Regions from separate parts of the Streptomyces sp. NPDC005866 genome, predicted to be linked through region 2. Evidence: riboswitches for the same ligand, from Rfam matches in the RefSeq annotation. Region 2 holds a riboswitch; each other region holds the start of a gene.
What was found. Region 2 has a riboswitch for S-adenosylmethionine ahead of ABZ396_RS36570 (aminotransferase class V-fold PLP-dependent enzyme). Riboswitches for the same ligand answer to the same signal wherever they lie in the genome.
Positions count from the first base shown of each region.

Region 1: linked by a shared signal. The riboswitch ahead of ABZ396_RS26370 (amino acid ABC transporter permease) and the one ahead of ABZ396_RS36570 (aminotransferase class V-fold PLP-dependent enzyme) in region 2 are both predicted to bind S-adenosylmethionine.
Region 3: linked by a shared signal. The riboswitch ahead of thrC (threonine synthase) and the one ahead of ABZ396_RS36570 (aminotransferase class V-fold PLP-dependent enzyme) in region 2 are both predicted to bind S-adenosylmethionine.

Region 1 covers NZ_JBEXWP010000019.1:92,007-95,271, forward strand. Annotated here, with positions in the region: gene ABZ396_RS26365 (glutathione S-transferase C-terminal domain-containing protein) at 1-627, shown strand, start outside; SAM riboswitch class IV at 705-816, shown strand; gene ABZ396_RS26370 (amino acid ABC transporter permease) at 1,219-2,199, shown strand; gene ABZ396_RS26375 (amino acid ABC transporter ATP-binding protein) at 2,196-2,990, shown strand; gene ABZ396_RS26380 (ABC transporter substrate-binding protein) at 3,037-3,265, shown strand, end outside.
Region 2 covers NZ_JBEXWP010000035.1:54,939-58,203, reverse strand. Annotated here, with positions in the region: gene ABZ396_RS36570 (aminotransferase class V-fold PLP-dependent enzyme) at 1-1,234, opposite strand, end outside; SAM riboswitch class IV at 1,361-1,477, opposite strand; gene trpD (anthranilate phosphoribosyltransferase) at 1,578-2,642, opposite strand; gene ABZ396_RS36560 (ubiquinol-cytochrome c reductase cytochrome b subunit) at 2,776-3,265, opposite strand, start outside.
Region 3 covers NZ_JBEXWP010000004.1:40,757-44,021, forward strand. Annotated here, with positions in the region: gene ABZ396_RS07085 (trehalose-6-phosphate synthase) at 1-204, opposite strand, end outside; gene ABZ396_RS07090 (glucosyl-3-phosphoglycerate synthase) at 299-1,243, opposite strand; SAM riboswitch class I at 1,400-1,562, shown strand; gene thrC (threonine synthase) at 1,581-2,864, shown strand; gene ABZ396_RS07100 (MoaD/ThiS family protein) at 2,914-3,189, shown strand.

The sequences.
Region 1 (3,265 bases), on a different contig from region 2:
CACGCCGCGCTGCGCCCGCTGTACGAGGCGAGCGCCCACCACTACTCGGGGCCGGCTCTCGCGCCCGTGCTCAGCGACGACTGGTCCGGCCGTATCGTCAGCACCCACAGCCGGGACATCCTGCGCGACCTGGACCGGCACTTCGGCGACGGTGTCGCCAGGCTGTACCCGTGCGGTGCCGAGACCGGGATCGAGGAGGTCGAGCGGCTGTGCGCGGAGGGCCTCGAACGGGCCGCGCAGCGCGCCGGCAGCGCGGGCGGTGACCCGGAGGCGCTGGAAACGCTGCTCGCCACCCTGGGCGAACTGGAGCGCCGGCTGACCGGGGTGGAGTTCCTGGTCGGCGACCGACTCACCGCGGCCGACGTCGAGTTGTGGGTCGCCCTGGTGCAGCTGGACACCGTGCACCGGACCCACCTGGACGCCTCCGCCGTGCACCGCATCGCCGGCCACCCGGTGCTGTGGGCCTATGCCCGACGGCTGGCCGCGCACCCGGCCTTCGGAGCCCACCTCGACCTCGACGGCATCGCCCGCCGCCACCACGGCCGTTGCCAGGGCCTGGAAGCCGCCGGCGCGGCCGTCCAGATCCTGGACTGGGCCGGCCATGCGGCGGACGCCTCCCGCAGGTGACAGCGGCCCGAACCGTTCCACCAACCGGACAGGCGTTGACATCCGTTCGGGCAACTGACTTACTTGCGGCACAGAACGGTCAAGAGCGTCAGCATCGAGCCCTGGCTTGCTGACCGGCAACCCTCGCATCGCGGTGGGGTGCCCCAGGTGACGACCCGACCGGATGACGACGTTCGGTAAGCGCGAGGCCCCCTCAGGGCCGCCACAACAGCGACAGGTGACGGACATGTACGCAGCTGCCAGGGCGGCCGAGGGCCGCACCCAGGGCTGCGTACAGCCGTATCCGAGCCCGCTCGTCGCCGACCGAGCCGTCGACCTGCTCCGTGTCAACAGCGCCCTGTGTAGCGCGTGTAGCGCACCGGGCTGTGCCTGCTGCCGGGTCTGACCAGGCCTTTTCGCCTCGCCCGCAGCGCGGCTCCCACAGCCTCGCATCCCAGCGTCCTCGACGGAACACCGGTCGCCCCGGTGTGACGACGTCCGCCCATCCCCGTGTCCCGCGCGCCCCCGCGCACCCGTGCCGTGCCCGAAGGCGGCGCGCTGCCGCGGCCCCGGCCGTGTGACCCGGGGTGTCCGACTCCGCCGGAGCCCGCCATGAGTGAACCCCCAGGCGCCCTGTCCCTAGCCGAGGCGCCGCCACCCACTGACAGCGCGTCAAAATCCCTTGAAAACCAGCGAGTTCAGCCACTGCGCCGCCCCGGCAGGTGGATCGCCACCGGCGTCGTCCTGGTGCTCGTCGCGCAGTTCGTACACGGACTGGCCACCAACCCCTTCTACCAGTGGGACCGCTTCCGCTACTGGTTCCTGCGCCCCACCATCCTCGACGGGCTTGTCATCACCCTCGAAGTCACCGTGCTCAGCGCCGTGCTTGGCCTGCTCGGCGGCATCGTGCTGGCCCTCGCCCGGCTCTCCGGCAGCCCTGTGCTGCGGGCGGTGAGCTGGACCTACACCTGGCTGTTCCGCTCGGTGCCGCTCATCGTCCTGCTGATCTTCCTCTACAACTTCTCCGCCCTGTACAAGACGCTGAGCCTGGGCGTGCCCTTCGGCCCGTCCTTCGTCACCTTCGACGAGTCGAAGCTGGCCACCGACACGGTGATCGCCGTGGTCGGACTCAGCCTCAACGAGGCGGCCTACGCGGCCGAGGTGGTGCGCGGCGGCATCCTCTCCGTCGACCAGGGCCAGCACGAGGCGGCCGCCGCGCTCGGCCTGCCCAGGGGCTACCAGTTCACCCGGATCGTCTTCCCGCAGGCCCTGCGCTCCATCGTCCCGAACTACGTCAACCAGCTCATCGGCCTGATCAAGAGCACGTCCCTGGTGTTCTACGTCTCGCTGCTCGACCTCTTCGGCTCGGTGCAGTCCATGGGCAGCACCTACCCCGGCGACATCGTGCCCCTGCTGCTCGTCGCCACCGTCTGGTACCTGATCCTGACCAGCGCCGTCTCCGTCGTCCAGTACTACGTCGAGCGGTACTTCGCCCGCGGCGCCACCCGCACGCTGCCGCCGACCCCCCTCCAGAGACTCCGCACCGGCCTGGCCGGCCTGCGGGAACGGGCACGCCGGGAGGCCGCCGTATGACCACCGCACCGGACATCGCCTCGGACACCGCCCCGGCCGCCCTGGAGATCCACGACCTCCACAAGTCATACGGCGCCCACCGCGTCCTCGACGGCATCGACCTGACGGTCCGCCCCGGCGAGGTCACCGTCGTCCTCGGCCCGTCCGGCTCCGGCAAGTCCACGCTGCTCCGGGTCGTCAACCACCTGGAGAAGCCCGAGTCCGGCCACGTCAGCGTCGGCGGAGAGTTGATCGGGGTCAAACGCCATGGCGACGGGCTCAAGGAGCTGAGCGAACGCGCCATCCTGGCCCAGCGCAGCCGGATCGGCTTCGTCTTCCAGAACTTCAACCTCTTCCCGCACCTGACGGTCCTCGACAATGTCGCGGCCGCCCCCGTCGCCACCGGAAAGCTGACCAGGCCCGAGGCGCAGCGGCTGGCCAAGGAACTCCTCGAACGCGTCGGCCTCGGCGAGCGCGTCGGCGCCTACCCACGGCAGCTGTCGGGCGGCCAGCAGCAGCGCGTCGCCATCGCCCGTGCCCTCGCGCTGCGCCCTGGCATCATCCTCTTCGACGAGCCGACCTCCGCGCTCGATCCCGAACTGGTCGGCGAAGTGCTCGCCGTCATCGAGGACCTGGCGTCCAGCGGCACCACCCTCGTGATCGTCACCCACGAGATCGGCTTCGCCCGTGAGGTCGCCGACCGGATCGTCTTCATCGACGCCGGAAAGATCGTCGAACAGGGACCGCCCGCCGAGATCCTCGACAATCCGCGGCACGAACGGACCCGGGACTTCCTGCGCAAGGTCCTGTGAACCACTCACCTTTGACTGAAATTCCACTGAAACTCGAAGGACAGCCATGCCCACGCTCCTCTCCCGACGCAGCCTGATCCGCGGCCTCACCACGGCGACCGCCGTCGCGACCCTCGCCACCGGGCTCGCCGCCTGCGGGGGCGACAGCGACGCCGCCACCACGACAGGCAGCGCCACGAACGGTGAGGTCGTCATCGGCCGGTCCGCCAACGGTGCCGCGAAGCAGACCACCCTCAAGGTGTCCGAGGTCAAGTCCATCAGCGCCGAACTGCCCG
Region 2 (3,265 bases):
CCCGGATCGCGTTCAGGGACTTCTCGCCCGGCGCCGCCTCGGGTGCCCCGCACTCGCCCTGGGTCTGCGGATCCGAGCCGAGCAGGGTCCTGACCAGGGGGTGGGCACAGAAGAGGCCGTCACGGACGCCGATGCCGTACTCGGCGGAGAGGGCCGCGGCGAAGTGTGAGCTGTTCCAGCCCTCGACGACGAACGAGATCACGCCGACCCGCGGGGCGTCGTCGCCGAAGAGGGAGAGGATCCGCACCTGAGGGACCTCGGCCAGAGCCGACCGCACCTTCTCGATCAGGTACTGCTCGCGGGCGACCAGGGTGTCGAAGCCCGCCTCGGTCAGCGCCTTGCAGGCGGAGGCGATCGAGTAGGCGCCGATCACGTTGGGCGACCCGGCCTCGTGGCGCGCGGCGCTCTCGTGCCACTCCACGGCCACTCCCCCGTCCTCGCGCCGGGTGACCTTGCGGCTGGCGCCGCCGCCCGCGAGGTACGGCTCGGCCGCCAGGAGCCAGTCGGCGCGGCCGGCGAGGACGCCGGAGCCGAAGGGGGCGTACAGCTTGTGGCCGGAGAAGGCGATCCAGTCGACGTCCAGGTCGCGGACGCTCACCGGGTGGTGCGGGGCCAACTGGGCCGCGTCCAGGACCATCCGGGCGCCGTGCGCGTGGGCCGCCGCGGCCAGCTCCCGCACCGGCCACAGCTCGCCGGTGACGTTCGAGGCGCCGGTGACGCAGACCAGGGCCGGGCCGTACGGGTCGCGCTCGGCGAGGGCGCGCTCCAGGGTCTCGACGGCCTGCCGCGGGCTGCGCGGGGCGTTGAGGTAGGTGACCCTCGTGTCCTGCCAGGGCAGCAGGGAGGCGTGGTGCTCGGTCTCGAAGACGAAGACCTGGCAGTCGGCGGGCAGCGCCCGGGCCAGCAGGTTCAGGGAGTCCGTGGTCGAGCGGGTGAAGACCAGCTGGTCGTCGGGGCGGCAGTCGAGGAACTCGGCGACCGTCCCGCGGGCGTTCTCGAAGAGGTCCGTGGAGAGCTGGGAGAGGTAGCCGGCGCCGCGGTGGACGCTGCCGTAGTAGGGCGCGTACGCCGCCACGTCGTCCCAGACCCGCTGCAGCGCGGGGGCGCTGGCCGCGTAGTCGAGGGCGGCGTAGGTGACCTCGCCGCCGGTGACGAGCGGGACGGTGACATCCCGGCCCAGAACGGGCAGCGGGGCACAAACCGACTGGACGGGGGCAGCGGTGGAGACGGACATGGCGGAACTCCCGTGAGAGGAAAGAAGAAAGTGAAAGTGGGTGTGCGGAGGCGGGGCTCGACGCCCTAGCGCATTCGCTTGCTCACGGGAGACTCCCTCGATGACCAGGATCCCTGGTGTCCGAGGGATCCGCGCTTGCCGTGGACCTCGCTGCCTACGGCCTGGTCTTCACCCGGGGCACCCCGCCACGGACGGAGGGTTGCCGGACAGTCGGCCGGGGCCTCATGACTGTCACTCATGACCTGGCAAGAAACGTAGATGAAGTGATCGCCGACGCGCAACTTCAGTCCGGATGACGGGACGAATGCCGGCGCCGGCGCCACGTTCTCTTTTCGCTCTGCCCCTACTTGTTCGTCGCCGCCGCCCAGCGCTCCAGCACCCGCTTGGCCGCGCCCGAGTCGATCGACTCCGCCGCCTGGTCCATGCCGGCGCGGATCTGCTCGGCCAGCGTTCCCGGGCCCGGGTCCAAAGCCACCAGCGCCGCCGCCGAGTTCAGCAGGACCGCGTCGCGGACCGGGCCCTTCTCACCGTCCAGGAGCCGGCGCGCGACCTCCGCGTTGTACGACGGGTCACCGCCGCGCAGCGCCTCCACCGGGACCAGTTCGATGCCGACGTTTCTCGGGTCGAACGTCTCCTCCGTGACCTTGCCGTCGCGGACGACCCAGACGTGGGACGTGGAGGTGGTGGTCAGTTCGTCGAGGCCGTCGTCGCCGCGGAAGACCAGGGAGGAGTTGCCGCGTTCCGCGAACACGCCCGCGACCACCGGTGCCATGCGCGGGTCCGCGACACCGACCGCCTGGGCCCGGACCTGCGCGGGGTTGGTCAGCGGGCCGAGGATGTTGAACACCGTGCGGATGCCCAGCTGTCCGCGCGCCGCGCCCGCATGACGCAGCGCCGGGTGGAACTTGACGGCGAAGCAGAAGGTGATGCCGGCCTCCTCGGCGACCTCGGCGACCCGCTGCGGGGTCAGGTCGAGGTTGACGCCGAGCTTCTCCAGCACGTCAGAGGCACCGGACGCGGAGGACGCGGCCCGGTTGCCGTGCTTGACGACCTTCGCCCCGGTGCCGGCCACCACCAGCGCCGACATCGTGGAGATGTTCACCGTCTTGGCGCCGTCACCGCCGGTGCCGACGATGTCGACCGTGCGGCCCGGTACCTCGATGACGTTGGCGTGCTCGTACATCGTGCGGACGAGACCGTTGATCTCCTGGACCGTCTCGCCCTTCGCCCGCAGGGCGACGACGAAGCCGGCGATCTGGGCGTCGGTCGCCTGGCCGCGCATGATCTGGTCCATCGCCCAGGCCGTCGCGTCCGCGCTCTGGTCCTGCCCGTACAGCAGCGCGTTCATCACCTCGGGCCAGGAACGGCCCGCCGCGGTGTCGCCTCCAGCGGGGGTCACAGCGCTCATAAGGCCGCTCCTGATCGTCGTACCGGGCGCAAAGCAGTGTCAGGGCTACCCTATCCAGCCCCGGACACGGCGAAGGGCCCCCGTCCGGTGTACGGACGGGGGCCCTTCGACCGTGGCGTGGCGACGCGCTCGATCAGTGGTGGCCGTGGCCGCTCGTGATCTCCTTGTACTCCTCGACGGAGGGCTTCGGGATCTGGTTGTCGTCGCCGTAGTAGGCGCTGCTCAGCTTGGCGCGGAGCTTCTCGACCCCCTTGATCTTGCGCTCGACACCGTTCTCGTCGACCGCCGGGCCGACCTGGGCCGGCTCGTACTGGTAGTGGGCCGTGAGGGTGTGCAGTTGCTCCTGGCTGAGCGGCTCGTGCACCTCGATGTACTCACCGTGCGGCAGCCGCTTGATGATGCCGGTCTCGCGACCGTGCAGCACCTTCTCGCGGTCCCGGCGCTGCAGGCCGAGGCAGATCCGCTTGGTGATGATGAACGCGATCACCGGGCCGACGAAGAAGAAGATCCGGACGAACCAGGTGACGGCGTTGATCGACAGGTGGAAGTGGGTGGCGATGAGGTCGTTGCCACCACCGACCAGGCCGATCATGTACACGGTCACCCAGGCGACACCGAAGCCG
Region 3 (3,265 bases), on a different contig from region 2:
GGCCTGCCGCACCGCCTCCCGGTCCCCGTCGCTCAGCGCCGCGCACACCCACACCGCGTTCGCGTCCGTCCCGATGGCAGACAGGCCCGAGACCAGTCCGCCGCCGCCGCGCTTGGCGTGCAGCGCACCGCCTTCGCGCATCTCGTACGAAACCGGGCCGCGATTCGACGCGACCAGCACCTGTGCACCGCCGGTGGAAGCCATACGCCTCAACCTAGCCCGGCCCGGAAACGCTCAAACGTACGGGTACGCCCCGGCGCGCCAACGTGTACGGCCGTACGGCCAGGTCAGGCCACGCTCACGCCACCCGGCGCTCGGCGTATTCGGCGATCTCCGCCATCGGCGGCCGTTCCTCGGTGTCCACGGAGTAGGTGCGCGGCTCGAAGCCGTCCTCACTCCGTTCGAACTGGGTCAGGGCGGGCCGGATCAGGTGCCCGCGGGCCAGCCGCAGCTGCGCGGTGCGGTAGATCGCGGCGGACATCCGGCCGAGGGCCTGGCCGTCCTGGTGGCGGTGTTTGCGGACGCCGACGTCGACCTGGGCGAGGGCATCCAGGCCCACCAGGTGCAGGGCGTCCACCAGCATCCCCAGTTCCACGCCGTAGCCGACCGGGAAGGGGAGCTGTTCCAGTAGTGAGCGGCGGGCCGCGTACTCGCCGCCGAGCGGCTGTACGAACCCGGCCAGCCGCGGCCAGTGCATGTTCAGCAGCGGGCGGGCCATCAGTTCGGTGACCCGGCCGCCCTGGCCGGAGGCCCCGGCCAGCGGGCGGTCGTACATCGCCTTGACCAGGTCGACGTCCGGGTCGGTCAGCAGCGGGCCGACGATCCCGGAGACGAAGTCGGAGGAGAACTCCTTCAGGTCGGCGTCGATGAAGCAGACGATGTCCCCGGTGGTGACCAGGAGGGAGCGCCAGAGGACCTCGCCCTTGCCGGGGACGGCGGGGACGCGCGGCAGGATCGTGTCGCGGTGGACGACCCGGGCGCCGGCCGCCGCGGCCACCGCAGCCGTACGGTCGGTGGAGCCGGAGTCGACGACCACGATCTCGTCGACGAGCGGCGCCTGCCGCATGAGGTCGTGACGGATGATCGCGACGATGTCGCCGACCGTCTCCTCCTCGTTGAGGGCGGGCAGCACGACGGAGACGGACTGACCCGTACGCTGTTTGGCGGCGAGTATCCGGTGCAGCGGGCGATCGTTCAGGGACCAGGAGCGGGTGGCCAGCCAGCGCTCGACTTCTTCCAGCACAGTCAGCGGCTCCTCACTGTCACGGTCACACTGCGAGGTGTGATCCATCTCGCGGTTCGGACGACTCTCTCAACTGTCCTGGCCTTCGGTTACAGTCTTGAACAACGCCGATGACCATCGCATGTCGTGAGTCACCGTGCGTCGACAACTGCATACCGCTCATCCAGAGGGGCAGAGGGACACGGCCCGATGAAGCCCCGGCAACCCTCCAGTCGGTTACTCGTGGATCGCTGATCACTGTCGATCGCTCGCGAGGCTCCCGGCTAGGGAAGGTGCCAAATCCGTCTCACGGCGAGATGCGTCGTGAGGAAGATGAGGAGAAAGGGCCTCGCCTCACATGGCTGCGCAGACTGTTGCCACCACCAACTCTACGACCGTCGACCTCGGTCCCGCCGCCGCCCTGAGCTGCCGCGAATGCGGTCACCGCGTGCCGCTCGGCCCGGTGTTCGCCTGCGAGGAGTGTTTCGGCCCGCTCGAGATCGCGTACGACTTCTCGGCCTACGAAACCGAGGAGCTGCGCAAGCGGATCGAAGCGGGTCCCGCGAACATCTGGCGCTACGCGCCGCTGCTGCCCGTCCCGGCGGACGTGGCGACCAAGCCGAACATCAACCCCGGCTGGACCAAGCTCGTGCAGGCCGACAACCTGGCGAAGGAACTGGGCGTCACCGGCGGCCTGTATGTGAAGGACGACTCCGGCAACCCGACGCACTCCTTCAAGGACCGCGTCGTCGCCCAGGCCGTCGAGGCCGCCCGCGCCTTCGGCTACACCACGCTCTCCTGCTCCTCCACCGGCAACCTCGCCGGCGCGGTCGGTGCCGCCGCCGCCCGGGCCGGTTTCCGCTCCTGCGTGTTCATCCCGCACGACCTGGAGCAGGGCAAGATCGTCATGGCCGCGATCTACGGCGGCGAACTCGTCGGCATCGAGGGCAACTACGACGACGTGAACCGTTTCTGCTCCGAGCTGATCGGTGACTCGGCCGGCGAGGGCTGGGGCTTCGTCAACGTCAACCTGCGGCCGTACTACGCGGAGGGCTCCAAGACGCTGGCGTACGAGATCTGCGAGCAGCTCGGCTGGCGGATCCCCGACCAGCTGGTCGTTCCCATCGCCTCCGGCTCGCAGCTCACGAAGATCGACAAGGGGCTGCAGGAGCTGATCAAGCTCGGGCTCGTCGAGGACAAGCCGTACAAGGTCTTCGGTGCGCAGGCAGAGGGGTGCTCGCCGGTGTCGGTGGCCTACAAGGCGGGCCAGGACGTGGTGCGGCCGCAGAAGCCCAACACCATCGCCAAGTCCCTCGCCATCGGCAACCCGGCCGACGGGCCGTACGTCCTCGACATCGCGCGCCGTACCGGCGGTGCGGTGGAGGACGTCACCGACGAGCAGGTCGTCGACGCGATCAAGCTGCTCGCGCGGACCGAGGGAATCTTCGCCGAGACCGCCGGCGGGGTGACGGTCGGAGTCACCAAGAAGCTCATTGAGAACGGGCTGATCGATCCGGCGAAGTCGGTCGTTGTACTGAACACCGGTGATGGACTGAAGACGCTGGACGCCGTGGCGGGCACCGGGCTTACGGCGACTATCCGGCCCACTCTCGAGTCGTTCCGCGAGGCTGGGCTGGCCTAGCAGGCAGTCGTCCAAAAGCAGGGCGTTGCTCTAACCGGAGGTTTGAAACGTGAGCGTCACCGTTCGCATCCCCACCATCCTGCGCACCTACACCGGTGGCCAGGCCGAAGTAAGCGCTGACGGGACCACCCTCGGCGAGGTCATCTCCGACCTGGAGAAGAACCACACCGGGATCGCCGCCCGCGTCCTCGACGACCAGGGCAAGCTGCGCCGGTTCGTGAATGTGTACGTCAATGACGACGATGTGCGCTTCGAACAGGGCCTGGAGACGGCCACCCCGGACGGCGCCGGCGTGTCCATCATCCCGGCCGTCGCCGGCGGCTGAGCCCCGGTGACCCCGCTGACCTGGCTGTCGTGATGGCCGTATGACCGAACATTACCTTCGGTAATACCCATCACCG